3 regions of the Alkalihalobacterium sp. APHAB7 genome follow, and region 3 is predicted to be linked to each of the others. Evidence: a T-box and tRNA genes for the amino acid it is inferred to sense, from the RefSeq annotation. Region 3 holds a T-box; the other regions hold tRNA genes.
What was found. The T-box of region 3 lies ahead of leuS (leucine--tRNA ligase). A T-box ahead of a tRNA ligase gene usually reads a tRNA of that ligase, here a tRNA-Leu.

Region 1 (11,477 bases), on a different contig from region 3:
GAAGATGATCTCCAGTGGGAAAGTAATGCTGAGTTAAAGTTTCCAATTACCAATTCTATGGGTCAAAAAATTGGAGTTATGATTGTTCGTAGCATGCAGGCGATTGCCTTTGACGTTACCGATGTAAGTACATTAGAAACGATTGCAGAAGCGATTGGTCAAGAAAGCTTTGCCAACTAGAGATTGTACAGATAAGAGGCTGACATGTTTGTCAGCCTCTTTGTTATCATTTTTTAATGGACGAACGCTCGCTTTCTTTTCACCCGCTTAGAGCCTAATCTTTGCCTCATGGTTTTATCCGATTATTGATTTCTTGTCTCCTCTAACATCATTCGATCTAAGAGAAGCTCGTCTAAACTTTTAAAAGTATATCCTTGTTTACGACAATCTTCTATGACACGTCCCAATGCCTCAGCATTGTCTTTTGAAACAGAATGAAGAAGCATAATCGCCCCCGGATGAATTCTTTTCATAATCTGATTATAGGCGTAGTCTGCTCCTTTCTGCTTATCAACTTCCCAATCTTTATAAGCCATCGACCAAAATACGTTCGTATAGCCCAAATCATTGGATAATGCTAACGATTTTTCGCTGAACGTACCTCTTGGCGGTCTTAAATAGTTCATATCATTCTGACCCGTAATATTTGTATATTCCTCTTTTACTTTTTCTAGTTCCTTCTTCAATCTTGATTCACTTACTTCTGGTAAGCTTGGATGATGGTACGAATGATTACCTACGATATGCCCTTCGTTTACCATCCGCTTAATGAGATCTTGTTCCGTTTTTAAATAATGTCCTGTTACAAAGAAGGTCGCAGGTACTTTCTTTTCTTTCAATACATCAAGAACTTTTTCCGTGTAGCCATTTTCATACCCGTTATCAAATGTCAGATACAACTCTTTTTTATCTGTATTACCGATAAAATAACCACCATACTTTTCGAGCAGTTCTATGTAATGGGGTTCTGTCGTTACTGGCTTATTGTCTTTTTCCGGCTTGTAGCTCCAGTGGTATACTTTAGTGTCGTAGGCCTCGGCTGTTGATCCTAGACCAGTAAAAATGAACGCAATGATTGCAATAATCGTAAGTAGTTTTTTCATTTTCAACACCTAACTCCCCTAAGTTTTTTATTAGCTTTTCACACAAATAAAAAACTATACAGAGCGTTAACGTGCTGTTGTATATTTGATCAGCAGAGGGATAGCAATAAGTTGTAAAAACTCATCGTGTGATACATGTTCACGCTTAATGTCGACAATATCTCCTTCTACAGTTCCGAACAACTTCATTGCTTCTGTAGTGTAGGAATCTCACCAATTCGAATGAACATTACTTCTTTTCCATCCTTCGTCTTTACAGTGTATGCAGACTGCGAGCTAACACTAGTAACGTTCCCAATGTACTCACCAGCTGCATCAGATATATTTAATGTGTAGCGTTCGATTAATTTTTTGCCTAATTCAATTTGAGAGAGAAGCTGTTGGTTTTCATCATACACTTTATACGGACGAAAGAAGCCTCCCTGCTTTTCGATTGTAAGTGTTTGCTTTGCTGTCTTTAAATGCAACACAAGTGGAAACAAATTAAAAGGTATTATCAAACGTGTTATAAGACGTAAGACTTGCTGGGCTGATGTAATTTCTTCTTGAATGGTTGCCTTTATTTTCAACTCCAGCCGATTTGTTTTTAACTTAGCTGCTTTTATTTTCAACTTCTCATGATTTATCGATTTCTCGACAGCATCAGACGAATTTCGACCGGCTTCTAGTTTAACTACTTCATACTCTGCTTAGGTCCGAACCGTCTCACGAAAAAAAGACAGGTAAACAAGTGTTTACCCATCTTTCTTCCATTCTTTATTAAAATACACGCTCAGCAAATTGAGATAACTTTTCTAAAGAAGATTTATCGACATCTGCATGTAAGCTGTTTCCGTGTGAGTCCATCGTTACGATTGCTGCAAATCCTTCTACTTCAAGGTGCCACATCGCTTCTGGAATACCGAATTCCATTAAGTCGACACCTTTAACTTTCTTAATACAGTCCGCGTAGTATTGAGCTGCTCCGCCGATCGCATTTAGGTATACTCCGCCATGCTCTTGTAACGCTTTTAACGTTTTCGGTCCCATTCCGCCTTTACCGATTACTGCACGAATACCAAATTTTTTCATGATGTCCCCTTGGTAAGGCTCCTCACGAATACTTGTCGTTGGTCCAGCAGCTTTAACGTGCCACTCGCCTTGATCGTCTTTTAACATAACTGGTCCACAGTGGTAAATAACCTGACCATTTAAATCAATCGGTGCATCGTGGTCCATTAAGTGATGGTGGATCGCGTCACGGCCTGTGTGCATCATTCCGTTAATGATAACAACGTCACCGACTTTTAACTCACGAATTTGCTCTTCAGTAATTGGAGCTTGAAGTACCACTTCACGAACGTCAGAAGTCACTTCACCCGTTGCTGCCGCTTCTTCTTCAGCAAGTGCACCAAAGTCCACTTTTTCACCGTCTTTATATAACCATTCGTTAATTTCTCCTGTTTCGGCATCAACTTTCACACCTAAGCGACGGAAAGCCCAGCAGTTATAAGCAACAGAAACAAAGAAACTTGCAGGTAGACGGTGCATAACACCGACTTTACAGCCAAGTAATGTTGCTTCTCCACCGAAGCCCATTGTCCCGATACCTAGTGTATTCGCATTTTCCATCACATAGTCTTCTAGTTTACGAAGATCTTCATTCGGGTTAACATCATCAACCGTACGGAAAAGTTGCTCTTTTGCTAATAAATAACTAGCCGAGCGGTCTCCACCGATCCCTACACCTATAAATCCAGCACTACAGCCTTGTCCTTGTGCTTGGTATACCGAGTGCATGATACACTTACGAATCCCATCAAGGTCACGACCTGCACGGCCAAGCCCTTCAAGTTCACATGGTAAGCTGTATTGAATGTTTTTATTCTCACAGCCGCCGCCTTTTAAAATTAAGCGAACATCAATGTAATCTTCTTCCCACTGCTCAAAGTGGAAGACAGGTGTTCCTTCACCTATGTTGTTACCACTGTTGGCACCCGTTAGTGAATCAACCGAGTTCGGGCGTAACTTCCCATCTTTCGTTGCTTGCTCAATCGCTTCTTTTATCGCTTTTTTCATTTTAATTTGGTTTACACCAACAGGAACTTTAATTTCAAAAGTTGGCATACCTGTATCTTGGCAAATTGGTGAAATCTTATCGTCTGCCATTTGAATGTTTTCAGTAATTGTTGATAGTGATAATGCAGCACGTGTTCCTGCATTTTCTTTTGCTTTTGCCGCCTTAACTGCATGGCGTACATCATATGGTAGATTCGTAGACGTCTCTACAATTAACTGATACATACTATCTTTAAATTTCTCCATCCTGTTCTCTCCCCTCGGAATTACAGATACGAATTTTTACACATCTCCTATTATACGCCTTGTCAAAAAATTTCGAAAGGGTTATGAAAGCGCATTATTCAATTTCCTAATTTTAACGGCTCATTTACTTTTACTACAGATCTTTGTTTGGTAGTTAAAAGAACACCGGCAATAACTAATAGTCCACCAAATAATTGCTCCATGTAAATTCTCTCATTTAAAATCAAAACTGCTTGTACGGTTGTGAAAACTGGAATTAAGTTTAAAAACACTGCTGCCTTAGAAGCACCGATCTGTTCAACCCCTTTATTCCAACAAATTATTGCAATAATTGAAGGAAAAATTCCGAGGTATAAAATAGATAAAATCGTTGGAGCATTCCAAACAATGGAAATATCTAATAAGATCAACTCCACAATAACAAAAGGAAGTAGTGTGATACATGCCATCCCAAGCATAACCATGAGCGTTCCTTTCGTCGGCAAACCTCCCATATGTTTTTTGACTAGAATAGAGTATATACACCAAGCTAAAACAGCAATTACCATTAGTAAGTCACCAACATTTACTTGTAACGCTAGTAATTGTTGGATTGACCCATTTGTAACGATCCATAGAACTCCGATAAAAGAAACCATAATTCCAACATATTGCCCTGCTAAAAGGCGTTCTTTTAATAAAAGTAAACCAAGTATTGATGCAAATATCGGTGTGGACGCTTCTACAATCGAAGCATTGATTGTCGTTGTAAAATTTAATGAATAATACACTAAGCCTATAAAAATAACGATTCCCGTCAGTGACAACGCATAAATCGGTTTCCAATTACGTACTAATACTTCTCTATGATTCTTCCAATCTGTTTGAGCAAATAAAACCATAATTAAGAATGCTAGACTGCAACGCAAAAACGATAATGTAAACGAAGGAATGTTGCCAACCATTAGCTTACCAACAATAAAGTTACCCGAAAAAAATAGGATGGCAATGATGATTAATAGATAAGCTTTCAAATCATTCCCCTTCCTAGAGGTTATGCCTCTTTATCCAGTAATGAATGATTTTGTTGAAGAGGATCAACCTCTAAATGCGCCGTCCTATTAATATAATGAATAAGTGGCTTTCTATTCCTCTTAAACTCTACTAATGTAATGCTCGTATTTTCAATTTGAAATGGCCTGTGATGCATATGCCATTGTTCTCCTAAAAGTATGTACATTAGGGCTATACTAATTAATCCGCCGTGAGCGACTAAAGCTACGTGTTTTCCTTCATGAGCGCATTTCATTTGTTCGAGCAGATACTGACATCTAGCCGTAATTTCCTCAATACTTTCAGTCCCCTCAACTCCAGAAGTAAGGATGGAATGCTCTTTTACTTCTGGATAATGAGTATAGATTTCTTGACGTGTTTTCCCTTCTAAAGGGCCTAAATTAATTTCTCTTAACTTTTCCCATTTATGCGCGGTTAGTTCTTTTCGGTTGGCAATAGCAGTTGCTGTTTCATAAGCTCGTGTAAGATCGCTGCTGTAAATATAATCGAGATGTTGTTTCTCGAAATAACGAGCTACTAAATTTGCTTGTTCCTGACCTAATTCCGATAAAGAAAAGTCTTTTGTTCCTTGGATAATTCCCAATTTATTTCCTTCTGATTCACCATGGCGAATAAAATATAAAAACAACTTACTCCGCTCCTTTTGATTCCCAAGAATGGCGGAATACTTTACATTTACCCTCTAATTGATCGAGCATGTCTAGAATACGATCAATGTCTTCTACAGTTGTATCTTCAGGATCGATATTATCTAAAAGATCACCAATCATTTGTATTTTTTGATTTAAAAAATTTAACTGTTCATTTTTATCGTTTACTGCTCCACCCATGTCTACTCTCTCCTTTAGTTCATGTCATCGTAACTTTAACAAAAATATGAAAGACACTCAAGAAAATCAGTTACGTTTGTGATACTCTTAAGACTTGTTCATACAGTAGTAGTATTGGCAATTCAATCTATTTTCAATATAGTTCTTTTGCTATTTCTCTAATTCAGTTATCATTAAAGGATATGAATCATCAATTAAAGGAGTTACTTAACTTGATTGAGCAAAAAAAGTTACAAATTAAACCATCTTATGATCCTTGGGAAGCTTATTTAGATATAGAGGAATTTGGTAAGCCGCTTTTAACGAACGTAGAGTTTACGACAACAACGCTTTGTAACATGCGTTGTGAACACTGTGCAGTCGGTTACACCTTAACGTCCAAAGATCCTAATCCATTACCTTTAGACGTTTTCATTCGGCGGTTAGAGGAAGTTCCTCACCTTCGAGCATTAAGTATTACTGGTGGCGAACCGATGCTGTCTTTAAAATCAGTTAATGACTACGTGGTTCCACTATTAAAATATGCACATGAGCGCGGTGTACGGACGCAAATAAACTCCAACCTTACCCTTGATTTAGCAAGGTACGAGAAGATTGTTCCATACTTAGATGTTCTTCATATCTCTCATAACTATGGAAGTGTGGATGATTTTGTGGATATCGGCTTTGCTGTCATGGAGAAAAAACCTAGTTATCAACAGCGTGCCAACTATTTTGAACGGATGATTGAAAATGCAAAGGCATTAACGAAAGCTGGAGTCATGGTTTCAGCTGAAACCATGATCAATAAACGAACATTGCCGCACCTAGAAGCAATTCATCAACAAATTGTTGATATGGGCTGTCAGCGCCATGAAGTTCATCCGATGTACCCAAGCGATTTTGCAAGCAGTCTACAGGTAGCCACACTAGAAGATATTCGGTCTGCTGTCCATCGCTTGCTCGATTACCGTAAAGACGACGATATATGGATGTTATTTGGGACCCTTCCTTTTTATGCATGCAGTACTAATGAAGAGGATCTCGAGCTCTTAAAACGTTTATATGCCGCTAAAAATGTAACGGTTCGGAATGATCCTGATGGACGTTCTCGGTTAAATGTGAATATCTTTGATGGTAGCATCATTGTGACCGATTTCGGTGATGCTCCACCACTAGGAAACATTCAAACGACTTCATTAGAACAAGCATACAAAACGTGGAACTCATCTGCCATAGCTGATGAATTAAATTGCCATTGTCCAGCTGTTAAATGCTTAGGACCTAACATTTTGGTTAAGGATACTTACTATCAAAATGTTTCTTTTAGAAATAAGACATCCAATCTCTGAAGAAAGGAGTGCTTAGTAGCACTCCTTTTGTCTATGCTTATAAATTGTTTTAACGTGGTTGGTTTGAAGTGTAAAATTTAAAGCCTAAATGATCTTGAACTGGTATCCACGCCCCAATTCCTTGTTGAGTCACATTTTTAACTTCAACCTTTCTTTTCCCGTTCTTAATTGTTAAATACACTTCCCCATAGGTAACCTTTCCTTTTTCATTGGCTGCTGGTACATACGCATATAAATAGCCAACATTTTTAGGGGCAATTTTATAAACTTGTCCTTTTTTTGTTCCGTAACCTATGATCGTGTCAAAAGCCAATGGTAAGCCTGTTTTTTCAGCAGCTTTAATCATCATCATTTTTTTCACTTCTTCACTGTTTGGAACTTCAGCTGTTAATCCACCTGAAATTTTCTTTTGTTGTTCTTGTGTATAAGTTAATTTTTGAGGTGAGCGACCGCCCCGGTTATCCACATAATTGGTATTCACTTTATTATATTCCCAATTCACATTTGTCTCACCGGATTCGTAATTTAGGGGCCACTGCCCTAAATAAATGGAAGCTTTAAATAACAAGGCTGTCTTTGAATTACTAATCGATGATTCGTTTAATAATCGAATGAGTTCAGGATTTGTTATTTCAACCTCTGAAGAATCCAAAAGCTCCTGAGTTAATTCACTCGGTTGTAAATAAGGAAGGTCTTGTGTAGGGTTTGGATACGTATTATCTTTGGAAATATCTAATACGTAATCAGGGATTTGAGCTTTAGTTTCTTCCCCTTTATTTTCTTCTGCTAAACCATTTAACGGGAACAACATCAATAAGAATAAAACTAAAACACATAGCGATACCTTTCGCATCGACTTTTCCTCCTTCTTTCTATAGCTGTGCGATTTGATCTTAGTTTTTTCAATCTATAAAAATTTATCCATCTAAAAGAGACTTCATTTCGAAGCCTCTTCTTTTAAACGCTAACTATTCTCTTTACTCTTTTATAAAACAATTGAATCAGTGGACCGATGCTTAATGTAACGATGATCGTTCCCACTCCTATAGGTCCTCCTACAACTAGTGCAGCAACTAATGCAATAATTTCTGCACTCGTCTTCGCTCCCATTAAGGGCAATCGCAACAATTGTTTTAGATTTAACATTAATCGATCAATCGGAATGATAGCAAAATCAGCTTGCAGATAGGTGGATATGCCAAGGCCCATTAACGTAACCCCCAATAATAATACCGCGGATTGTATGGGCAACTCATTTAAGCGAATGTCTTGAAAAACGATCAATAGCCAAAAATCAATAAAATAGCCTAATATAACAACGGTTAGCAATGAATGAATTTCAGGACGTGACCAAGATATAAGGGCATTCACTATAATGAGGATGACCCCAATTAATATGACCCAAGTACCAACGGTCAAGCCAAAACGAACCGATAAGCCGACACTTAACGCATCCCAAGCTCCAGCGCCAAGATTTGAAATAATCGTAAACGTAATTCCAACGGCTAAAATAAACAACCCCACCAAATAACATAAGCCTCTTCTTAATTTTAATGACATCTTGTTCTCACCTCTACTAGTGTATATTTTGCTATTTTTGCATAAGCTATCCACAGTACCCTTAGAAAAAGTTAGGAGGGATTGTTTTGGATTTCCATTGGGTATGGAAAGCGATAATCATTGTTTTTGTTGGTATTATGATCTTACGCCTTGGGGGCAGAAAATCAATCTCTCAGCTTACGGTCTCCCAGACAGTTATAATGATTTCTATTGGAAACTTAATGATTCAGCCTGTTAGCGAACGAAACATTTGGATCACCTTTTTAATTGCACTTTTACTCGTTCTTACGTTAATCTTTATTGAATTTCTTCAAGTGAAGTCGAATAAAGTAGAAAGCTTTTTTACCGGTAAATCAATGGTTGTTATCGAAGATGGTGTAATCAATACTAAAAATTTAAAGAAATTGCGATTAACTATCGATCAATTAGAAATGCGCTTACGTCAATCCAATGTTCAACACATTAGCCAAGTCAAATGGGCAACCGTTGAAGTCAGCGGGCAGCTCGGCCTCATCTTGGACGAACAAAGTCAATTGGCTACTAAAAAGGATATTCAAGCAGTACTAGATTATATTCATGCCATGCACCCGGTAGGCCAACCCCCACCAAATATTACTCAAGGTAATAGTTATCCTAACCTATTTACTGAATCTAAACTACGCAAACATCCAAATGGCCCCCCGGCCAAACAACTAGATTAAACAATATATCACCACTTATAATGCCACTCCTTTTATGGTACCAGGCACCTTTAATAGACTAAAGCACTAAGACAAAAAAGGAACTACCTCCATGGAGATAATTCCTTTTTTATATGTATTGAAATACTTTATATTTTAAATGGTGCGGGTGAAGGGACTCGAACCCCCACGTCAAAGACACTAGATCCTAAGTCTAGCGCGTCTGCCAATTCCGCCACACCCGCAAAAACTAAAAAATGGTGAGCCATGAAGGACTCGAACCTTCGACCCTCTGATTAAAAGTCAGATGCTCTACCAACTGAGCTAATGGCTCCCAAAATAAAAAATGGGTACTCTTATTTATTACCCATTTAAACTGGCTATGCAATAGACTGCGTAGCTTTTCTTGAAGTTTAAAGTGGTGCCGGCAAGAGGACTTGAACCCCCAACCTACTGATTACAAGTCAGTTGCTCTACCAATTGAGCTACACCGGCATAATGGTGGAGGATGACGGGCTCGAACCGCCGACCCCCTGCTTGTAAGGCAGGTGCTCTCCCAGCTGAGCTAATCCTCCATTAAGATTTTGATAAGCTACGAATTTCTTCGTCAGTTTTGCCCTTCCGGTACTCACGTATTTAGATACGATCTGTTCCTCAGGACTTCACTTCCTCGAACTTCTTGCTTCTAAAAATCTCTTAGAAATTGGTGACCCGTACGGGATTCGAACCCGTGTTACCGCCGTGAAAGGGCGGTGTCTTAACCGCTTGACCAACGGGCCAATACTTGGCTCCACAGGCAGGACTCGAACCTGCGACCGATCGGTTAACAGCCGATTGCTCTACCAACTGAGCTACTGTGGAATAATATCTGGTGGGCCTAAGTGGACTCGAACCACCGACCTCACGCTTATCAGGCGTGCGCTCTAACCAGCTGAGCTATAGGCCCTAATGAAGTTTAAACTTCATGGTCGGGAAGACAGGATTTGAACCTGCGACCCCCTGGTCCCAAACCAGGTGCTCTACCAAGCTGAGCCACTTCCCGTATTAAAATGGCGCGCCCTGAGAGATTCGAACTCCCGACCTTTTGATTCGTAGTCAAACACTCTATCCAGCTGAGCTAAGGGCGCATTATGGTGCCGAGGGCCGGACTTGAACCGGCACGGTAGTCACCTACCGCAGGATTTTAAGTCCTGTGTGTCTGCCAATTCCACCACCCCGGCAAAGCAGACGATTTATTGGAGCGGAAGACGGGACTCGAACCCGCGACCCTCACCTTGGCAAGGTGATGTTCTACCACTGAACTACTTCCGCAAAATGGCTGGGCTAGCAGGATTCGAACCTACGCATGACGGAGTCAAAGTCCGTTGCCTTACCGCTTGGCTATAGCCCAATAAAAATTTTATAATTTAAAAATGGGGCGGCTGATGGGAATTGAACCCACGAATGCCGGAATCACAATCCGGTGCGTTAACCACTTCGCCACAACCGCCATAATAAAATGTTTTTCTGGCAGGGGCAGTAGGAATCGAACCCACACTGACGGTTTTGGAGACCGTAGTTCTACCTTTAAACTATGCCCCTATAACTAGGAATGGTGGAGGGGGACGGATTCGAACCGCCGAACCCTCAGGGAGCGGATTTACAGTCCGCCGCGTTTAGCCACTTCGCTACCCCTCCAACATAAATGGTGGCTCGGGACGGAATCGAACCGCCGACACATGGATTTTCAGTCCATTGCTCTACCGACTGAGCTACCGAGCCTTATTCGGTCTGTGATAAGCTTCGTATTTCTTCGTCCTCTTCCTTCACTCACGTCCTCATGTATCAACATACAATCCGACGTTCGTTCAGTTGTCTTCTCGAACTTCTCGCTTCTCTCAACCCTCTAATAAGAAAATATAATGGCGGTCCCGACGGGAATCGAACCCGCGATCTCCTGCGTGACAGGCAGGCATGTTAACCGCTACACCACGGGACCACTTTTAAATTGATATTTTAAAAAACTTCTTATATTATCACCTAAGTAATATGTCAAATTGAATGTACTAATTATTTTGGTTGCGGGGATAGGATTTGAACCTATGACCTTCGGGTTATGAGCCCGACGAGCTACCAGACTGCTCCACCCCGCGGTAATAAGAAAGTATACAGATGATGTTTTGATCGTTGCTCCACCCCGTGATAATACGGAATAATTATGGTGGAGGATGACGGGATCGAACCGCCGACCCCCTGCTTGTAAGGCAGGTGCTCTCCCAGCTGAGCTAATCCTCCATAAAACGATTGCTGCTAAATATTTTTAGAAACAATGGTGACCCGTACGGGATTCGAACCCGTGTTACCGCCGTGAAAGGGCGGTGTCTTAACCGCTTGACCAACGGGCCAATATTCTTAATAGATTTATAATACATATGGCGGAGGAAGAGGGATTCGAACCCCCGCGCGGTTTAACCCGCCTGTCGGTTTTCAAGACCGATCCCTTCAGCCGGACTTGGGTATTCCTCCATAGCCTTTTTAATAAAACTCTCTAGAACCTACGATTTATCAAGTATGAGCAAAAATCTGACCAAACGATCTAAAGGCAATTATAATGGTAGCGGCGGAGGGAGTCGAACC
Region 2 (8,049 bases), on a different contig from region 3:
TCCGGCTGAAGGGATCGGTCTTGAAAACCGACAGGCGGGTTAAACCGCGCGGGGGTTCGAATCCCTCTTCCTCCGCCAATAGATACAGGATTTATTGCTACTCTTATGATATTAGTCAATTCTTGTATAGTTAATCAGCCTTGGCGGCATAGCCAAGTGGTAAGGCACGGGTCTGCAAAACCCTTATCCCCGGTTCAAATCCGGGTGCCGCCTCCAAAATCTATTTTTTAAAATTGTCTGCTTTGCCGGGGTGGTGGAATTGGCAGACACACAGGACTTAAAATCCTGCGGTAGGTGACTACCGTGCCGGTTCAAGTCCGGCCCTCGGCACCATAATGCGCCCTTAGCTCAGCTGGATAGAGTGTTTGACTACGAATCAAAAGGTCGGGAGTTCGAATCTCTCAGGGCGCGCCATTTTCTTGTTAGTAAAGAAGTATACTTGTAAACAACATGTATACTTAACTTAATGACAGGCGGGTGTAGTTTAATGGTAAAACCTCAGCCTTCCAAGCTGATGTCGTGGGTTCGATTCCCATCACCCGCTCCATTATATATAATGGGCCTATAGCTCAGCTGGTTAGAGCGCACGCCTGATAAGCGTGAGGTCGGTGGTTCGAGTCCACTTAGGCCCACCATATATTTTTCCACAGTAGCTCAGTTGGTAGAGCAATCGGCTGTTAACCGATCGGTCGCAGGTTCGAGTCCTGCCTGTGGAGCCAGATATTGGCCCGTTGGTCAAGCGGTTAAGACACCGCCCTTTCACGGCGGTAACACGGGTTCGAATCCCGTACGGGTCACCAATTTTAAAAGGTTTCTAGAAGCAAGAAGGTCGAGGAAGTGAAGTCCTAAGGAACGGATCGTATCTAAATACGTGAGTATCGGAAGGAAAAACTGACGAAGAAATTCACAGCTTATCAAATTTCTTATGGAGGATTAGCTCAGCTGGGAGAGCACCTGCCTTACAAGCAGGGGGTCGGCGGTTCGAGCCCGTCATCCTCCACCATTTTGCCGGTGTAGCTCAATTGGTACAGCAACTGACTTGTAATCAGTAGGTTGGGGGTTCAAGTCCTCTCGCCGGCACCACTTTCAAACAGTTGTTTAGAGCCGTTAGCTCAGTTGCGAGCAAGACAACGTGAAATTGCTACGAGTTGTTCCGACACAGCATGCTACAAAGCATTGCTAGTAGAGGAAGGAACAGGTAGGACCAACAAAACGAAACATCGTCCTATACGACATGAGAAACATCATGAATTAACTTCATGAGCCATTAGCTCAGTTGGTAGAGCATCTGACTTTTAATCAGAGGGTCGAAGGTTCGAGTCCTTCATGGCTCACCATTTGTATTTTGCGGGTGTGGCGGAATTGGCAGACGCGCTAGACTTAGGATCTAGTGTCTTTGACGTGGGGGTTCGAGTCCCTTCACCCGCACCATTACATAGTTTTAGAGTAAGGTAGAAGATCGACTTACATTGGTCTTTTTTTTTGTAAGTGCTCATTCTCATTTTTACTAATAGGGAAATGACATGGGAAGATAAGTTAATTTGAAGTGGTATTATCTGCTGAATTGGACAAATATGTCTAATTCAGCTATTTTTATTTTTTCGAAATTCCAATCTTCTCCAACTACGCTTAAGATAAGAAAAAACACAGTATGTAATTAATGCACAAAGGCAAAATAAACGAGTAACTATACTTTACTTTTAAAAGGAGAGTCATCAATGCAACAAAATCAGCAAAACCAAGCTGCCCAACAAGCACAGCAAGCTATTCAACAAGCCCAACAAGCAGTTCAACAAGCGACACAACAAGCTAATCCTCAGGCGCTTCAACAAGCGCAGCAACAGTTACAACAAGCTCAACAGCAAATTCAGCAAGCACAAAGTGGCGCGCAACCAGCTCAACAGCAAAATTATTTGCAAGCGCAGCAACAGTTACAACAGGCTGCTCAGCAAATTCAGCAAGCTCAACAACAGCAAAACCAACAGCAGTAAGGAATCGGTTATATAAAACATAGTAAAAGGGTAGCTCAATATTGAGCCACCCTTTTCAACGGTTCGTAAATTTTAATATTGAATTAATTTAATACTCTGCGTGCTTGTGTATGTCTTGATGGATTATAAGATGAGATTTTTACAACATCTCCAGTTTGTGGAGAGTGTATGTATTGTCCATTTCCAATATAAATTCCAACATGATGGATTGGGCTTCCTCTAAAAATTAAGTCTCCAGGCTGAACTTGGCTTGGTGATACGGCTACACCAACTGTAGCTTGTTGCCTAGAAGTTCTCGGTAAATTTACACCAACTGAGCGGAACACATAAGAAGTGAATCCTGAGCAATCAAATCCACTTGGCGTTGTTCCTCCCCAGACATAAGGTGTTCCTAAAAATTGTTTACTATAATTAATCACAGCAGTTGCTTTGTCTGAGTTTCCAGCGCTTACAGGTTGAGCAGGGCTGCTAGTTGTGTTGTTGTTAGCCGCAGTATTTGTTGGAGCTTGTGCTGTGTTTGTATTTGTTACAGTCGGTTGACTAGAAATCGCTTGGTTTGTTTGACTAACTTGTTCTGTTTGATTAGCTTGTTGAGCTAATTGTGCTTGTCGCTCTTCTTCTGCTCGACGTGCTTCTTCGGCCGCTCTTCTAGCCTCTTCAGCAATCCGAATTTCTTCTTGACGTTGTAATTCTTTAACCTCTTCTAACTCTTGCATAACGGATCTTTTGTTTTGTTCGAGTGTTGCTTGTTCTTCTTTTACCGTTTGCTTATTCTTTTCGAACCGTTCTTGTTCTTTTTCAAGATCTTCTTGTAGTGCGTTCAGTTCACGCTCAGCTTTTTCTAAGTTTTCTAGTAACTTTTGATCTTGTTCTATTACTTGAGAGATTAGTGTAACGCGTTCTATTAGGTCTCCAAATCCATTTGAGGATAAGATGACATCAATATAAGTAAGCATAGGACTTTGTCCGTTTTGTTGGATGGCACGTAGTCTATCAAAATAAATTTCTTTCAGACTATCAAACTTTTTTTGAGCTTCTTCAATCTTTTGTTGATTGTCTGAAATGTTTTGTTGAGCTCCTTCGATTTCTTTTGTCAGTTCTTCAATCTTTACAATAGCTTCAATTATCTTATTGTCATATGTACGTATCTTATCCTCTAAATCTTCTATCTGTGCTGAATAATTCGTGGGAGGATTAGCATAGGATGTTGCAGGTGCCGCACTAAGAAGGGTTGCAGCTAAAGCTGTAGCGATAACTACATGTGTTAACTTCCTTTTCATTCTATTACTCTCCTTTTATATATAACTTTCCCTACGTTGGAAAGTTTATGCTTTTACTAGTCTCTCAAATTTTAATATGTTTCATGTCTAATAACAATGAATTTTGCTAGAATGTAATATAATTGTTACATAAGAAATGTTTTTGTCGTTTTTTTAGAGGGAATATTTATCAATAGTGTAAGGAAGGTTAAAATATGTATGAAAATAAATTAAAATAAAGCTGCCTATTGTAAATGTCTTACAATAAACAGCTTTGGACCATTTATTCTGTACCACTGGCTTCCAGTGTATCAATAGCTTCATTTAATGTTTCTGTATAAAATATTTCAACTTCTTCGTCCAGTAAGCCACTGATTTCTTCTTTTAGCCATTGGAAATTTTCGATAACAAGAGTTGTACTTACGTTTCTGGAAGTTAAAACCTCATTCAACCATAAAGAATAGTCTATAAATACTTTTTTATTCTGTAACTTCCATGCCGTATCTAAATACTGAAGGTGGTAATGGTTATCTTCTCTCGTTCGTTTCTTCCCATTTTCACCAAATTGCTCCGCTAAGCTTGGATATCTTGTGTAAAACTTCTTAACAATTTCGTCAACAATCTTCTCTTTAACCGCTAAATCTATCATGTCGCAACCACCTTAAAGCGTTGTACGATTGGTTTTATTGAAGCTAATTCATAATCAGGATATTTCTTCTCGAGTTCATGTATTTGTTTAAAATTATCACTTTTAATCCATTTGAAATAATGTTCTTCAGATTCCCACTCCATTTGTACAGTTAACTCTCCTTTTTTAACTTCATTATGTAATAATTTAAACGAAATAAAACCTTCTTCACTATCTACGGAACGAGAACGATTTTGATATAGTGAAATAACTTCTTTTACCTTATCGTCTGGAACGACAACAATTGAATGCACGATGTACATATCCATCTCTCCTTTATATAGATCTCTTCACAATTATAGGAGAAGAGTATATTTTAAAAAGCTTTTTATAGTATACTAATAATATTGGGGGAGGTAAAAAAATGTACCCAGAAAAGGCGGAAAATTAGCTCTCCAATTATTAAAGAGGATATTCATTCTTCTTGGAATATTCTGTTACCTAACTATATTATGGAATTAGAGAAAGTCAATCCAGACGGAATTATCATGGTCGGATGCCGATTGAAGAGCAATACGATTTAAGACCGTATTGTTCCCCTAATAAGTTACTATATTATAGTATTCAACAAATTTTATAAAAGTAAAAAGGGTGTTCTAAAAGTATATTACTTCTAGAGCACCTTTTCCGATTTCACTTTCAAAGTACATTTTCCACCGTGGTTTTCAATATTTTTATACTGGCCATTAAACCTAGACCTTAATAGGTTTCTGTTCTATTAGACTAATTAAGATAGGATAAAAGTAGAGTGATTTTACCATTTGATTGGTTAAGGTTTTAATACTTTTAATAAGAGTAGCATAGGGTAGAAGAGGTATGGGGGGGATTGTAGTGAGGGAGGAAACGCATTCAAATGTCACGAAAGTAGAGCATTTAATTTTTATTCTTATCACAGTTATGTATTGGTTTACAATTTATAGTTACGTCCCAATATTAACAGCCTACTTAGATTTTTTAGGGGCTACCTATATGTTCATTGGTGTTGTAGTAGGAAGTTATGGCTTATTACAAATGCTTATTCGTCTACCACTTGGAATTTATTCTGATGTCATCCAACGCCGCCGCCCTTTTATTATACTAGGAATTGCCATCGGCAGTATGAGTTGTTTTGGATTTATATTGACGGATCAATTAGGGTGGACGCTACTATTTAGAGCTCTGGCTGGCGTAAGTGCTTCAACTTGGGTGGCGTTTACTGTTTTATATGCGAGTTATTTTTCAAAGAAAGAAATTACGAAAGCGATGGGTTGGATTAGTGTCACAATGGTTCTTGGTCAGTTAGTGAGTATGATTTTTAGTGGCATAGTGGTTGATAAATTCGGTTGGATGGTACCGTTTTGGATGGGTGGTATCGCAGGAGTGATTGGATTAGTCTTATGCTTTTGGCTAAAAGAAGAGAAAGGAGGTGTTTCGAGAAAGCCTATAAAGGTTAAAGAGCTAGTCACAATTGTTAAAGAGCCGCAGTTAATTAAAGTAACTCTTCTTTCCGTTTTAGCTTACAGCATAATCTTTATTACGATCTTTGGTTTTTCTCCTAATTACGCGTTGCAGCTTGGAGCTTCGACTGTAGGATTAAGCTATTTAGTTATTGTTTTTGTCGTTCCACATGCTTTTGCCGCAATTGTTGTAGGAAAGTGGCTAGCGCCTCGACTCGGTCATTGGGGAACACTATTTGTTGGTTTCGTCGTTAGCTCTTTCATGACAGGGATAATTCCACTCGTTTCATCTTTTAGTTTATTACTTCTCACACAAGGTATTAACGGTTTTGCGTTAGGGGTGGTGCTTCCGTTACTTCTCGGTATGTCGATTGAATCAGTCGAGGATGAGAAACGAGCAACTGCGATGGGATTTTATCAAGCTGTATACGCTGTGGGAATGTTTGTGGGTCCTTTTGTAGCAGGAATGTTGAATTCTGTGTTTGACCTTTCGGCTGGCTTTTACTTTGGAGGCTTAATCGGAATTGTGGGTGTTCTATTAGTAGTTGTTTGGAAACGTGCTGAGCAAAGTAAGGTTGAAGCAAAAAGACAGAACGTAGCAGTTAAGTGAGTGAAGCAGTGTCTGTTATCGTCTAATTTTGCAGACTTGTCTTGGGAAAGAATAAATTAAGTGGGAAATTGCCAAAAGATGATGTATATGTTTAGTGGAGTAGATATTTAAGTTGGGTTTGAAGATTGAGTACGACAACGATTTTGGACAGGGCTCTTAGCTGAGTGGGTTATTAAAGAAGTTGATGAAAATACATTAAAGCCTTATCGTACATTAGCTAAGGGTAAAGGTGGTTAATACGCACTTACAAGGGGAACACTCTATTCAAGGAATAGCAGTTCATCATCTTATGAATGGGAAGTCTATGAAAGTAAACAAGATCAGAACTAAGTTTTTATTGGTATCGAGGTGAGGTTGACATGCATGAACCTGTACAAGCGCCATTTTTTCAACAAAGTACTCTCGAGTTATCGAAGGCACTCCTTGGAAAATTACTTATAAAGCAAACAGATCAAGGAGTCACAGCTGGCTGGATTGTTGAAACTGAAGCGTATATTGGACCGGATGATCAAGCTGCACATAGCTTTAATAATCGACGCACGAAACGAACGGAAGTAATGTTCGGGCCACCTGGTTATGTATATACATATGTAATGCACACTCATTGTCTCGTTAATGTCGTGAGTGGTGACGTAGGTCATCCTGAAGCAGTACTAATTCGAGCCATTGAGCCATATATAGGAATTGATCTCATGTACGAGCGAAGAAGAAAAGCAAAAAATGACCGTGACTTAACGAGTGGTCCTGGAAAATTAACGAAGGCCATGGGCATTGTTAAAGAAGATTATGGCCGTCCGTTTTTTGAACCGCCATTGTGGATAGCTGAAGGCAAATCAATACCATGCGAGGATATTGCCGTTGGTCCAAGGATAGGGATTGATAATAGTGGTGAAGCCAAACAGTATCCGTGGCGGTTTTACGTGAAAGAAAGTTCTTTTGTAAGTGGGTAGTAGGGAGTATAGAAAAGGGTATTGATGGAGGTGCCAGGTACCTTTAACACTTCAATGTGTTGAAGGTACCTGGCACTCTTCTTTTATAGGAGGATATGGAGCTTGAGTGAGCGACAGAAGCCTTCAAGTCCTGGGTAGATCGTTTCGTGGGTAATGTTCATTTGCGCGAGCTTATACCAATAATCTTGAAGGTTTTCTTTATTAAAGGTCAATTTGTATGTTACATCTTTCCCATTCAGCTTGTTGTCTTCAATGTTATAAACTTCTAGGATATCGTCCATTGTCTTATTAATGACACTCGGTACGAGAAACACACCTTGTTGAATTCTAAGCCGTTCATTTTTTTGGTAAGGATCATAACGAAATATGAATAATTCTGAGATTGTTTCTGGAGAAAATATGGCTCGTTTATATTGATAGAATACGTCACCATAACGGTCATTATCGAATTTCTCAAGTTCCCTTACATTTAATGCATAAATACTAAAGTTATCCTCAGCCCCATCTAAAGCAAAAAAGGCTGCTATGTAAGGTGAGCGCGTCCAATCTAGTAATCGAGTGGGCGTTCCATAATCCTGCATGACAGACAAAGGTTCTAGTCTAAAATTAACCAAGTCTTTCTCGTTTTCTTTAATGGGCACTTGGAATTCTAAAGAAGAATACAAGTGCGCAGACGAATAAAATTCGTTCACCATTTTATTTTCTATCGTGACACAATCTTCATTGGTCGGTTGTTTGGTAACTTTTTGAATTTCTCGAAACAATGAAGATTGTAAGTCCCAGACAGAATTTCTCTGACCTCGAAAAATCCATTCATTATAATGCAAATGAGAGATGACATCATTAAACTCATGCCAGCTTTCAATCTTTATTTCCTTCCACATAAGGATAGCCTCCAAGACAAATCTAAGGGGGAATATTAATAGTCCAATAAATTTTATTTTTATTTTGTACTTGGAAGTGAAAATACATGCAGTATTGTTGCATTTAATACAGCATAACCATTTAAACCGGTGATACTAACTTTAAACCAATTGTTGCACTAATAATAATAAAAATGAAAAAAAGACGAGATACGCTTTTCGGTTCCCCGTAATAAATAATGGCTAGAATAG
Region 3 (11,477 bases):
TGTCTTAAATGGTAGTTCCAAGAATGGTACCTTTTGTCACCGAAACGTAGAGGAACAGGTTGATGTTGTTTAATCTCCATATATATCACCTTTAGTTGGTTATAAGTTACTGTTACTTCATCATCCTATCACAAACGAACAAGAAACTCGAACGGTTGAAATAGAGAAGTTTGAAAAGTTGGAGGGTCCTAATTGTAAGGTTTATTTTCGGTGTTTACCGCTTAATATCGGATTATAGTTAGGGTGCTGATGCGGCATTTGTTGCAGCGTTCTCCAACTGGTGCTATAGGTTTTTATTTTTGGGGCACTGAGAGGACGTTATTTTAGAAAAAATGACCACAATTAATCATTTGTGGCACTGAGAGGCCCTTATTCCCTTAAAATTAAGCAAAAACATCATGAAATTTAGTAAATAAGGGCTTCTGAGGTCCCTAAGAAGTCAAATTAGCAATTTTTTAAAGAAATAAGGGCCTGTGGAGTCCGCTAAATCTTCGTCGTCAAGGTCCTTCCCTGCATAACTAATGTTGATGAAGTGCATGAGAGTAAGCGGAGTCAGCGAGCCTGAGCCAATGGCACCTCCAGCTAGAAAACATTTAAACACTTATACGTTCTTTTCCATTGAAAAAGCATTGCTATTTTGATTGTTATCTTTTACTATTTCTTTAGAGAGACGAAATAAGAGGAGAGTCATATAATGCCTAAAGCAATTTGGTTACTTGTTATTGGTATGGTTATCAATGTAACAGGTGCTTCTTTCATTTGGCCGTTAAACACGATTTATTTACATCAAGAGTTAGGCCAACCATTATCTGTTGCTGGATTCGTATTAATGATGAATGCAGGTGCTGGTGTCATTGGAAATCTCATTGGGGGAACTTTGTTTGATCGAATAGGTGGTTATAAAACGGTCATCTATGGAATTGCGATTACGATCATCAGTGCCTTTATTCTTGCCTATAACCACACCTTTATGTGGTATGTAGCCCTTTTAGTAGGGATTGGTTTTGGTGCTGGGATGACGTTTCCTGCCCTCTATGCAATGGCTGGAACCGCATGGCCTGAAGGAGGAAGAAAAGCCTTCAATGCAATGTACGTTGCCCAAAATGTTGGTGTTGCTTTAGGAACAGCATTAGCTGGTGTTGTTGCTTCTATAAAGATCGATTATATTTTTATTTCTAATGGAATTGTCTACTGTTTATTTTTATTTTTGGCTATTTTCGGTTTTAGACAAATAGAAGCGAACCGAACGGTGTCACACGCTACTACTTCAAATGTGTTTGAACAAAAGAAACACTTTTCGTTCAGTCGACCGTTTATAGCCCTACTTATTGTATTATCGGGGTACTTTATTTGTTGGTTAGCCTATGTACAGTGGCAGTCGAATATTTCTGTATATACTCAACAACTGGGAATATCATTAAAGCAATATAGTATATTATGGACGATAAATGGGGCCATGATCGTACTATTTCAACCGGTTATTGCTTTCTTCGTTCGAAGATGGGTGCATACATTAAAAGCACAAATATACACAGGGTTAGTTATATTTATTATTTCCTTTTTTGTTCTGTCGCAAGCACAAGTGTTTACAATGTTTATTGCGGCGATGATCATCTTAACGATTGGTGAAATGTTTATTTGGCCAGCGATTCCTACGATCGCTCATAAGCTCGCTCCTGAAGGTAAAGCCGGTTTTTATCAAGGTGTTGTTAACAGTGTAGCGACAGGTGGAAGAATGATGGGACCATTTATAGGAGGACTGATTGCTGAAGCTTTTGGTATGGTCATTCTTTTCTATGCAATCATGGGATTATTCTGTTTTGCATTCATATCAACTGCCGTATATGATCGAATATTAAAAGAAAAAACAGCTGCTGAACCTACGGCCAAACATTCTATTCAGTCTTAATTGTATAAAAAGAGTATGTTTCTAGTGGATTTTGGCAAAAATGGTCTTGACAGAAAATCGACATATTCATACAATAGCAAGTATATTGACTTTATAGAATTGAAATAATCGCTAATAACGATGAAGAGGAATAGTAGTGACGTATCTCGTAATTAGAGAATTGACGGTTGGTGAAAGTCAATCGATGATACCCATGAACTCGCCTCCAAGTTGCAGAAGTGAACGAAGAGTAGCTACTGCCGTCCGCCGCGTTAAGGTTACTAAAGTGAGTGTAAACTTAAGTTTATGCTAATTTGGGTGGTACCGCGGGAAATTTTACTTTGTGATCAACCTCTCGTCCCTAACGATAACGCTAGGGATGGGAGGTTTTTTTATTGGTCAGAAGTAAAATTTTCATACATTATGTTTTATGAAAGCTTAATGTAAAACTAATACATATTAAACTAAACATAACATTCAATTGGAGGAAAAATAATGTCTTTTCAACATCAAGTAATCGAAAAAAAATGGCAACAGTATTGGGAAGGAAATAAAACGTTTAAAACGTTAGATGAGCTAGAGAAAAAGAAATTTTACGCACTAGATATGTTTCCATATCCGTCTGGTGCAGGTCTTCACGTGGGACACCCGGAAGGTTATACAGCTACAGACATATTATCAAGAATGAAGCGTATGCAAGGATATAATGTATTACATCCAATGGGGTGGGACGCTTTTGGACTTCCTGCAGAACAGTATGCACTTGATACAGGTAAACACCCGCGTGATTTTACGCAACAAAATATTAATAACTTTAGAAGACAAATTAAATCTCTAGGCTTTTCATATGATTGGGATCGTGAAGTAGATACGACAGACCCGAATTACTATAAGTGGACACAGTGGATCTTCATCCAACTCTATAAAAAAGGATTGGCCTATGTAGATGAAGTAGCTGTAAACTGGTGTCCTGCTTTAGGAACAGTGCTTGCGAATGAAGAAGTCATTGACGGGAAAAGTGAACGTGGGGGACACCCTGTAGAACGCCGTCCAATGAAGCAATGGGTGCTGAAGATTACAGAATATGCGGACCGCCTATTAGAAGATTTAGAGGAATTAGATTGGCCTGAAAGCATTAAAGACATGCAACGTAACTGGATTGGGAAATCAGAAGGGGCAGAAGTGACGTTCACGATTGACGGTCACGATGAGTCTATTACGGTATTTACAACGCGTCCTGATACGTTATTTGGTGCAACGTATATGGTATTAGCGCCAGAACACAAATTCATTGACTTAATTACGACACCAGAACAAAAAGAAGCAATTGAAGCTTACAAGAAGAAAGTAGCTACCAAAAGTGATCTTGAGCGTACAGAGCTTTCTAAAGAAAAAACAGGTGTATTTACTGGTGCTTATGCCATTAACCCTGTAAATGGCGAGAAGTTGCCGATTTGGATTGCAGATTATGTTCTCGTTAGCTACGGAACAGGTGCGATTATGGCGGTTCCTGGACATGATGAAAGAGATTATGAGTTTGCCAAAGAATTTAACCTGCAAATTAAAGAAGTGGTAGCTGGTGGTAACATTGAAGAAGAAGCATATACTGGAGACGGTCCTCATATCAATTCAGGCTTCCTTGATGGATTAAATAAAGAAGAAGCTATTAGCCAAATGCTTGAATGGCTTGAAAAAGAAGGGAAAGGGACGAAGAAAATTACGTACCGTCTGCGTGACTGGTTATTTAGTCGTCAACGTTATTGGGGTGAGCCAATTCCAATTATTCATTGGGAAGATGGGACAATGACTCCTGTAGCTGAAGAAGAGTTACCGTTAGTTCTTCCAGAGATGGATGAAATCAGGCCTTCTGGAACAGGTGAATCGCCATTAGCTAATGCAAAGGATTGGTTAGAAGTCGTTTGTCCTGAGACAGGGAAAAAAGGACGTCGTGAAACAAATACAATGCCTCAATGGGCAGGAAGCTGCTGGTACTACTTACGTTATATTGATCCAAAAAATAATGAACAGCTTGCAGACCCTGAAAAAGTAAACCACTGGCTTCCAGTTGATATTTATATCGGTGGAGCAGAGCACGCGGTCCTTCATTTACTGTACGCACGTTTCTGGCATAAAGTTCTTTATGATATTGGGGTTGTTCCAACAAAAGAGCCATTCCAAAAGTTATATAACCAAGGCATGATTCTTGGTGAAAACAATGAAAAGATGAGTAAATCAAAAGGAAATGTGGTAAACCCCGATGATATTATTGTGAGCCATGGGGCTGACACACTTCGTCTCTATGAAATGTTTATGGGGCCACTTGATGCATCCATTGCTTGGTCTGAAAATGGCTTAGATGGTGCGCGTCGTTTCTTAGATCGTATTTGGAGATTGTTTATTGATGAAGCGACTGGCGAACTCAACACAATAATCACCGATGAAGAAGGGACAGAAGTTTTAACACGTACGTATCATCAAACTGTTAAAAAAGTAAGTGAAGACTTTGAAGGCTTACGCTTTAACGTTGGTATATCACAATTAATGGTCTTCATTAACGAAGCCTATAAGCAAGAGCAATTACCGAAATCATTAATGGAAGGCTTTGTGAAGCTCATATCTCCAGTCGCTCCTCATTTGGCTGAAGAATTATGGCAAAAGCTTGGGCATCAAGGAACACTAGCTTACGAAGCATGGCCAACATACGATGAGAAGTATTTGGTCGAAGATGAAATTGAAATTGTTGTTCAAGTAAACGGGAAAGTAAAAGCAAAATTAGTCATTCCGAAAGATGCAAATAAAGAACAAATGGAAGAACTGGCACGAGCGGATGAAAAAGTAGCAGAAGCAATCGAAGGGAAAACGGTTCGTAAAGTAATTGCCGTTCCTGGGAAGTTAGTAAATATTGTAGCAAATTAAGATAAATGAGCAAAACATTATTATAATAAAATGTTTTGCTCGTTTTCATTTTTAAAAACTAAATAGTAGGTGGCACGAAGGATTGTGGATGACCGTGAATAATGTGCATAAGTCTGTGAATAGACTATGCAGTTATCCACAAAAAGCTAGAAAAGACGATAAAACCAACATTTAATTCTAAACATTTATTCGTTTACTTATTAACAACCTGTGAATAAATATGATTAGAAATAAAGATTTAGTATATAAATATAGTTAATCTGAAAAATTAGCTTATACCAGTAATGAAAAATATGTAACTATTTTTAGTGAAAACTTTGTCTAATATAGTCAGATTATTTCGATTTATAGTTGACTTATTAGCAGATTTTTCTTAAAATTTAAAATAACTGACCGGTCGGTCGGTCGGTAAAGATAGAAATGGATAGGGGAGGAATAAAAATCATGATGAATGTTCCATTAACGATAAGTTCGATGTTAGAGCGCGCTGAGAACTTTTTTCCTAAGAAGGGTGTCGTATCAAGGACTTTATCTAAGACTCATCGATTAAATTATAAAGAAATTGGTGAAAGAACTCGCAGGTTAGCAAGTTCTCTTGAAAGACTTGGAATAAAAGAGGGGGACAAGGTTGCAACATTTGCATGGAATCAACATCGTCACCTTGAGACGTATTTTGCTGTTCCGAGTTTAGGTGCAGTTCTTCATATGGTGAATATTCGTTTATCTGAAGAACATATCTCGTATATCATCAACCATGCGAATGATCGTATACTACTGATTGACGAGGACTTATTGCCGATTATTGAAAGTGTGAAAGATGAACTAAAGACTGTAGAAGCTTTTATACTAATGACAGATCAGGAAGAACTACCAGAAACAACATTAGAGCCTCTATATTCCTACGAGGATTTAATTAACCAAGGTGACAAAGATTTTCAATTTAGAAAAGACATTGATGAAAATACTCCGGCAGGTATGTGTTATACTTCGGCCACGACTGGAAACCCCAAAGGAGTACTATACAGTCATCGTGCTCTAACTCTACATAGTATGATGCTTGGTATGGCAGATACGTTAGCGCTTTCTGAAAGTGATGTTTGTATGCCGCTCGTTCCAATGTTCCATGTTAATGCATGGGGATTACCGTATGCTTCTGCTTGGTATGGTACACAGCTAGTCTTACCTGGACCAAATTTCACCCCTGAAGTGATTACTGAATTAATTGAGAACGAAAAGGTTACTATTACAGCCGGTGTACCAACCATATGGCTTGGCGTCTTAAATTTACTAGAAAAAGAGAAACGTGAAATGAGTAGTTTAAGAGCTGTTATATGCGGTGGGTCAGCTGCACCAATGTCCATGATTAAAAAATATGAAGAGGATTACGGGATACCATTTATGCATGCATATGGTATGACGGAAACAACACCAATTGTAGCTTTATCTCGTATTAAGAGTTATCAGCAAGAATTAAGCAACGAAGAGAAACTTGAAATTCGATCAAAACAAGGGTTGTTTGTTCCAGGTGTTGAAATGAAAATTGTTAATGAACAGGGACCAGTTGAGTGGGATGGAAAAGACATGGGTGAGCTCTTATTAAGAGGGAATTGGATCGCTGATAGTTATTTTGAAGATGACAGAACGATTGATACATTTAAAGATGGTTGGCTTCATACTGGTGATATCGCTACAATTGATGAGGAAGGAACCCTTAAGCTTGTAGACCGAACAAAAGACTTAATTAAGAGCGGTGGAGAATGGATCTCTTCTGTTGATTTAGAAAATGCTTTAATGGCACATGAAGGAGTTTTTGAAGCTGCTGTAGTAGCTGTCCCTAGTGAAAAGTGGTTAGAACGTCCTGTTGCTTGTGTCGTTTTAAAGCCGGAATACAAGGATAAAGTTACAGAAAAAGATATCATTGAATTTTTGACACCTAAATTTGCAAAGTGGTGGCTTCCTGATAAAGTATTATTTATCGATGAAATTCCAAAGACAACCGTTGGGAAGTTTTTAAAACGTGAGTTGCGCAGTCAACTTGAAGAAAAAATGAGTGTATCCTGATTAATATCTTAGACAATAAAATAAAAAATCCGAAATTTAATAGTGAATTTAATACCGGCACCAGCATGAACAAATCATAAAAAAAATCGGTACATTAGGGAATAATCCCCTATTCTTTTCAAACATTTTAACTGAAAATTTTATATTTTTATTAAATTATAAATCATAGGAACTTAGAGGTTTATAATAGGGGGCTTACTATGCTAAAAAAACGTGAATATGGCGGTATACAGCCAGGTGTAAAGTGGGGGCCTTTTACACTGAGGTTACCTGGTGTACATGTACCAATTACTTGGTCTGAAGTTATTCAAGGAGGTTTTCTATCGTTAGCGACAGGTGGAGCACTTGTCCCCCTAATGATGCAATATTTTGATATTCCTTTTGGTGTCGCATGGTCGATTGTATCTATTCAACTCTTTTGGGTATGGACTCAATCATTTTTATTCGGGGATGCTTATGCTGCAGGTTGGATCACGCCTGCATTACCATTAATATTAGTATTTTTAGGAAGCTTTACTCCAGGTGCTGAGGCTGTTCAAGCCATGATAGCTATCACCTTAGTTGTTTCAACCTTGTTCCTTTTCTTTGGTATAACGGGTTTAGGAGCGAGGTTTAATAAGCTAATACCAACAACTTTAAAGGCAGGTATAATAATGGGGGCTGCGATTGCAGCGTTTCAATCTGAACTTACACGAGTTCAAACATTACCTATTACGTTGATTACATCTTGGATTGTTGTATTAGTTATTATGTTTTCAATCCCATTTAATAAGTTACCAAATACAAAGGCAAAAGTAATAGTTACATCAAATGCTATATTAATGGGGTTTGTTGCTGCGAGTATAGCAGGTATCCTTTCTGGAGAATTAAAATTCGAGATAGAATGGGGTATTTTTGTTCCACAATTTGGAGAATTATTAGCAGCGACTTCACCTTGGGGTGTAGGGTTTCCAACTTGGTCAGTGATCGTAGCTGCTATTCCTATTTCAATCATGGTCTACATTCTCGTATTCGGTGACCTTCTTGTAGCAGATACGTTATTAAAGGATGCTTCGAAGGCTCGACCTGATGAAAAGATAGATGTAAACCATACACGTACACATTTTGCGTTAGTTTTCCGTAACATTGGACAACTATTCACGGGTGGAGTACTTATACCATTGCATGGACCTATGTGGACAGGTATCCAAGTATATATTTTAGAGCGGTATAAGAAAAGTAGAACAGCACTGGATACGATTTTCTCAGGACCAGTTAACTGGTATTGGTTATCTTTACCTTTAGCCTTCTTTACACCAATGATAGGTATTATGATTCCGTTGTTACCTGTAGCATTATCGCTTACTCTTCTTTTAACTGGTTTTGCTTGTGCTTATGTTGCAATGTCAATGGTATCTAACAATACATCAAGAGGGTTAGTTCTTGGTATTGGTCTTTTAACAGCTGTTCAAGGTCCTGCGTGGGGAATTGGAGCAGGTATCATATTGTACATCTTACTAATTGGTAAGGAGCCAAAAGAGACTGAATTAGTTTCTGAAGAGAAATCTGCATAAAAAAAGTTTTAGAAAAAGGTGATTTAAAATGGAAGCGGTTTATATTGTTGAAGGAGCAAGAACAGCATTTGGAACTTTTGGAGGAGCATTTAAAGACGTTTCAGATATTGATTTAGGAGTTACAGCTAGTCGAGAAGCGATGAAACGTAGCCACATATCTCCTGAACAAATCGACCATGTGTTTTTTGGTAACGTTATTCATACCAATCAATCCTCTTCATATCTTGCTAGGTATATCGGATTAAAATCTGGAGTTCCTCATGGAGCTCCAGCCTTATCTGTCAATCGATTATGTGGTTCAGGATTACAAGCAATTGTTTCTGGAGCACAGCAAATTATGTTAGGTGATGGTAGAACAGCTTTAGTTGGCGGAGCAGAAAACATGAGTCAATCACCGCACGTATTAAGAGATACACGCTTCGGAAGTAAGTTACAAGCACCAAAAATTGATGACATGCTTTGGGCAACTTTGACAGATCATCATGCTGGATGCGGTATGGGTGTGACTGCAGAAAATTTGGCTGAAAAATATAACATTAGTAGAGAAGAACAGGATGAATTTTCAGTACGTTCACATGAATTAGCTGCTAATGCGCGTGAAAATGGACGTTTTGATCAAGAAATTGTCCCCGTTTCTTTAAAAGTAAGAAAAAAAGAAGTGGTTGTAGATAAAGACGAACATATTAAAGGTGATACAACGGTTGAAAAATTAGGTAAGCTAAATGCAGCATTTAAAAAAGAGGGAACGGTTACAGCTGGAAATGCAAGCGGTATTAATGACGGTGCAGCTGCAGTCACTTTAGCTAGTGAAACCTTTATTAAAGAAAGGAATATTAAGCCATTAGCTAAAATTGTTTCATGGGGTATTGCAGGAGTTGATCCTGCTTATATGGGAATAGGTCCAGTTCCAGCTAGTAAAATTGCATTACAGAAAGCTAGTTTAACGATCCAAGATATAGATTTAATCGAAATCAATGAGGCGTTTGCAGCTCAATATCTAGCGGTTGAAAAAGAATTAGGGTTAGATCGTCAGAAAGCAAATGTTAACGGTGGCGCAATTGCACTAGGGCATCCTGTCGGGGCTAGTGGAGCTCGAATTGTATATTCATTGGCGAAAGAATTAAAGCTTCAAAATAAGAAATACGGTCTAGCGTCACTTTGTATAGGTGGCGGACAAGGCATTTCACTTATTATAGAATCAATATAACTGAGGAGGAGAAATAATGGGATTTAAAAAAGTAGTAGTTGCGATTGATGGTTCAAAGCATAGTTATCTTGCTTTAAAAAAGGCGGTAGAACATGTAAAAGATGTTTCGGGGCAATTAACGGTTATTCACATTGTTCCGGATACAGGTTCAGCACCTATTATTATTGGTGATTTTTCAACAGCTCAATATGATTACAAAAAGAAACTGAAAGAAGTAAAGAAAGAAGAAGCTGAACAAATAATTAACCGTGCAAAACAAGAAGTGCAAGAAAATGGAGGTACTTCTCAATATTACATTCTTGAAGGTGACCCGGCAAATTCTATTTGTCAGTTTTCAGAAAAAGAAAACGTTGATTTAATCATTATTGGAAGTCGTGGACTTGGTAGTTTCAAAGAAATGGTGTTAGGAAGTGTTAGTCATAAAGTTGCACAAACTTCTTCAATACCTGTTATGATTATTAAATAATGTTTCTATAGGGTGACTCATAAGATCAGATCACTGTGCCTTTCGTCTTGCATTCTGAGGCCAGGATATTTATGAGTCACCTTTCTATATATTGATCTTAATGAAGGGCAGCTAAGTATATTTTGCAAGTTGAACAATTGCTATAAAAATACGAATTGAATGGGGAGAATGCAGATGAAGTTAGACCATCAACTATTATCTATTTTAGAATCTCTTCATGATGCAGTAATTGTTGTTCTCACTGATTATACAGTAGCATATGTGAACAAAGCATACACTGAACAATTTAATGTGCCTAAAGAAAAAATTATCGGCAGAAACTTACATAAAATAGAAGAAAATTCTAGAATTATTGAAGTCTTAAAAAGCGGTGAGCCACTTATTAATGATTGCAGTTATGTCCACTCTCTAAAAAAAGATGTCTGTGCAAATATCACACCATTAATAGAAAAAGGTAAGATGACTGGTGTTGTTACCATTATGAGAGATATTAGTGAAGTGACTAACCTACAGGAAGAACTGAACCGTTATAAGATGTATTCATCGGAGCTAAGAAAACAATTAGATCAAAAGAATTTTTCCTTGTTACACAGTAATGTCTATAAAATGAAGACAGTCGTTTCTCTAGCTAAAAAAGTGGCTGCAACGGATGCCACGATTATGTTATACGGTGAAAGTGGAGTAGGAAAAGAAGTTTTTGCAAAAGCCATTCACGAAGCGAGTACAAGACATAGTAAGCCCTTTATTCCAATAAATATCGCTTCAATACCGGATGCTTTATTTGAAAGTGAATTGTTTGGGTTTGAGGAAGGGTCATTTACAGGGTCTAGAAAAGGTGGCAAAAAAGGATTGATTGAGTTAGCTAGTGGTGGTACGTTATTTTTAGATGAAATTGGAGAAATGTCGTTAAATGTACAAGCGAAGCTCCTACGCGTTATCCAAGAACGTTCGTTTAACAAGGTTGGTGGGACGAAAGCCGTTCCAATGGATATTCGTATTATTTGTGCAACGAATCGAAATTTAAGTGAAGAAATAAAAAAAGGGACTTTCCGAGAAGATCTATATTACAGGATTAATGTCGTTCCAATTACAATTCCTCCTCTTCGAGATAGAAAAGAAGATATACCGTTTATAATAGATAACCTATTACGTGAATTGAAATCCAAATATGGAAAGCACGTAATAGTAGACGAAGAGATTATAGAGGTGTTGATGGAATATCGTTGGCCAGGAAATGTAAGAGAATTATTTAACGTGTTAGAACATATGGTTGCGGTATGTTCTAAATCTCATTTTGAACTCGAAGATATTCCAGATTACATTCGAGAAGGAACAGAAAGTAAACTCGCAGATCCTCATATACTGCAAAGAGAATATGTCGATAAG

Region 1: it has a tRNA-Leu gene. The T-box ahead of leuS (leucine--tRNA ligase) is inferred to sense a tRNA for this amino acid. The anticodon was not compared.
Region 2: it has a tRNA-Leu gene. The T-box ahead of leuS (leucine--tRNA ligase) is inferred to sense a tRNA for this amino acid. The anticodon was not compared.

Annotation. Positions count from the first base shown of each region.
Region 1 covers NZ_JBLWFS010000008.1:156,706-168,182, forward strand. Annotated here, with positions in the region: gene ACNSTQ_RS10675 (GAF domain-containing protein) at 1-180, shown strand, start outside; gene pdaA (delta-lactam-biosynthetic de-N-acetylase) at 303-1,103, opposite strand; gene ACNSTQ_RS10685 (hypothetical protein) at 1,289-1,714, opposite strand; gene ACNSTQ_RS10690 (fumarate hydratase) at 1,863-3,407, opposite strand; gene ACNSTQ_RS10695 (DMT family transporter) at 3,506-4,420, opposite strand; gene ACNSTQ_RS10700 (histidine phosphatase family protein) at 4,441-5,088, opposite strand; gene ACNSTQ_RS10705 (SE1561 family protein) at 5,090-5,290, opposite strand; gene yfkAB (radical SAM/CxCxxxxC motif protein YfkAB) at 5,503-6,621, shown strand; gene ACNSTQ_RS10715 (YfkD family protein) at 6,671-7,474, opposite strand; gene ACNSTQ_RS10720 (YczE/YyaS/YitT family protein) at 7,579-8,181, opposite strand; gene ACNSTQ_RS10725 (DUF421 domain-containing protein) at 8,268-8,882, shown strand; tRNA gene ACNSTQ_RS10730 (tRNA-Leu) at 9,023-9,106, opposite strand; tRNA gene ACNSTQ_RS10735 (tRNA-Lys) at 9,120-9,195, opposite strand; tRNA gene ACNSTQ_RS10740 (tRNA-Thr) at 9,281-9,356, opposite strand; tRNA gene ACNSTQ_RS10745 (tRNA-Val) at 9,361-9,436, opposite strand; tRNA gene ACNSTQ_RS10750 (tRNA-Glu) at 9,566-9,640, opposite strand; tRNA gene ACNSTQ_RS10755 (tRNA-Asn) at 9,647-9,722, opposite strand; tRNA gene ACNSTQ_RS10760 (tRNA-Ile) at 9,731-9,807, opposite strand; tRNA gene ACNSTQ_RS10765 (tRNA-Pro) at 9,827-9,903, opposite strand; tRNA gene ACNSTQ_RS10770 (tRNA-Arg) at 9,912-9,988, opposite strand; tRNA gene ACNSTQ_RS10775 (tRNA-Leu) at 9,993-10,081, opposite strand; tRNA gene ACNSTQ_RS10780 (tRNA-Gly) at 10,098-10,172, opposite strand; tRNA gene ACNSTQ_RS10785 (tRNA-Gln) at 10,177-10,251, opposite strand; tRNA gene ACNSTQ_RS10790 (tRNA-His) at 10,275-10,350, opposite strand; tRNA gene ACNSTQ_RS10795 (tRNA-Trp) at 10,369-10,442, opposite strand; tRNA gene ACNSTQ_RS10800 (tRNA-Tyr) at 10,454-10,538, opposite strand; tRNA gene ACNSTQ_RS10805 (tRNA-Phe) at 10,547-10,622, opposite strand; tRNA gene ACNSTQ_RS10810 (tRNA-Asp) at 10,764-10,839, opposite strand; tRNA gene ACNSTQ_RS10815 (tRNA-Met) at 10,917-10,993, opposite strand; tRNA gene ACNSTQ_RS10820 (tRNA-Val) at 11,060-11,135, opposite strand; tRNA gene ACNSTQ_RS10825 (tRNA-Glu) at 11,171-11,245, opposite strand; tRNA gene ACNSTQ_RS10830 (tRNA-Ser) at 11,274-11,366, opposite strand; tRNA gene ACNSTQ_RS10835 (tRNA-Met) at 11,453-11,477, opposite strand, start outside.
Region 2 covers NZ_JBLWFS010000026.1:592-8,640, forward strand. Annotated here, with positions in the region: tRNA gene ACNSTQ_RS18820 (tRNA-Ser) at 1-78, shown strand, start outside; tRNA gene ACNSTQ_RS18825 (tRNA-Cys) at 143-216, shown strand; tRNA gene ACNSTQ_RS18830 (tRNA-Leu) at 245-333, shown strand; tRNA gene ACNSTQ_RS18835 (tRNA-Arg) at 338-414, shown strand; tRNA gene ACNSTQ_RS18840 (tRNA-Gly) at 474-547, shown strand; tRNA gene ACNSTQ_RS18845 (tRNA-Ile) at 559-635, shown strand; tRNA gene ACNSTQ_RS18850 (tRNA-Asn) at 644-719, shown strand; tRNA gene ACNSTQ_RS18855 (tRNA-Glu) at 726-800, shown strand; tRNA gene ACNSTQ_RS18860 (tRNA-Val) at 928-1,003, shown strand; tRNA gene ACNSTQ_RS18865 (tRNA-Thr) at 1,008-1,083, shown strand; tRNA gene ACNSTQ_RS18870 (tRNA-Lys) at 1,262-1,337, shown strand; tRNA gene ACNSTQ_RS18875 (tRNA-Leu) at 1,348-1,431, shown strand; gene ACNSTQ_RS18880 (hypothetical protein) at 1,719-1,991, shown strand; gene ACNSTQ_RS18885 (NlpC/P60 family protein) at 2,075-3,271, opposite strand; gene ACNSTQ_RS18890 (hypothetical protein) at 3,534-3,899, opposite strand; gene ACNSTQ_RS18895 (antibiotic biosynthesis monooxygenase family protein) at 3,896-4,201, opposite strand; gene ACNSTQ_RS18900 (MFS transporter) at 4,770-5,984, shown strand; gene ACNSTQ_RS18905 (DNA-3-methyladenine glycosylase) at 6,344-6,934, shown strand; gene ACNSTQ_RS18910 (FRG domain-containing protein) at 7,018-7,818, opposite strand; gene ACNSTQ_RS18915 (DMT family transporter) at 7,940-8,049, opposite strand, start outside.
Region 3 covers NZ_JBLWFS010000005.1:129,254-140,730, reverse strand. Annotated here, with positions in the region: gene ACNSTQ_RS07565 (TIGR01212 family radical SAM protein) at 1-80, opposite strand, end outside; gene ACNSTQ_RS07560 (MDR family MFS transporter) at 695-1,909, shown strand; T-box leader at 2,021-2,254, shown strand; gene leuS (leucine--tRNA ligase) at 2,384-4,804, shown strand; gene ACNSTQ_RS07550 (long-chain fatty acid--CoA ligase) at 5,249-6,865, shown strand; gene ACNSTQ_RS07545 (hypothetical protein) at 7,066-8,418, shown strand; gene ACNSTQ_RS07540 (thiolase family protein) at 8,447-9,625, shown strand; gene ACNSTQ_RS07535 (universal stress protein) at 9,642-10,091, shown strand; gene ACNSTQ_RS07530 (sigma-54 interaction domain-containing protein) at 10,266-11,477, shown strand, end outside.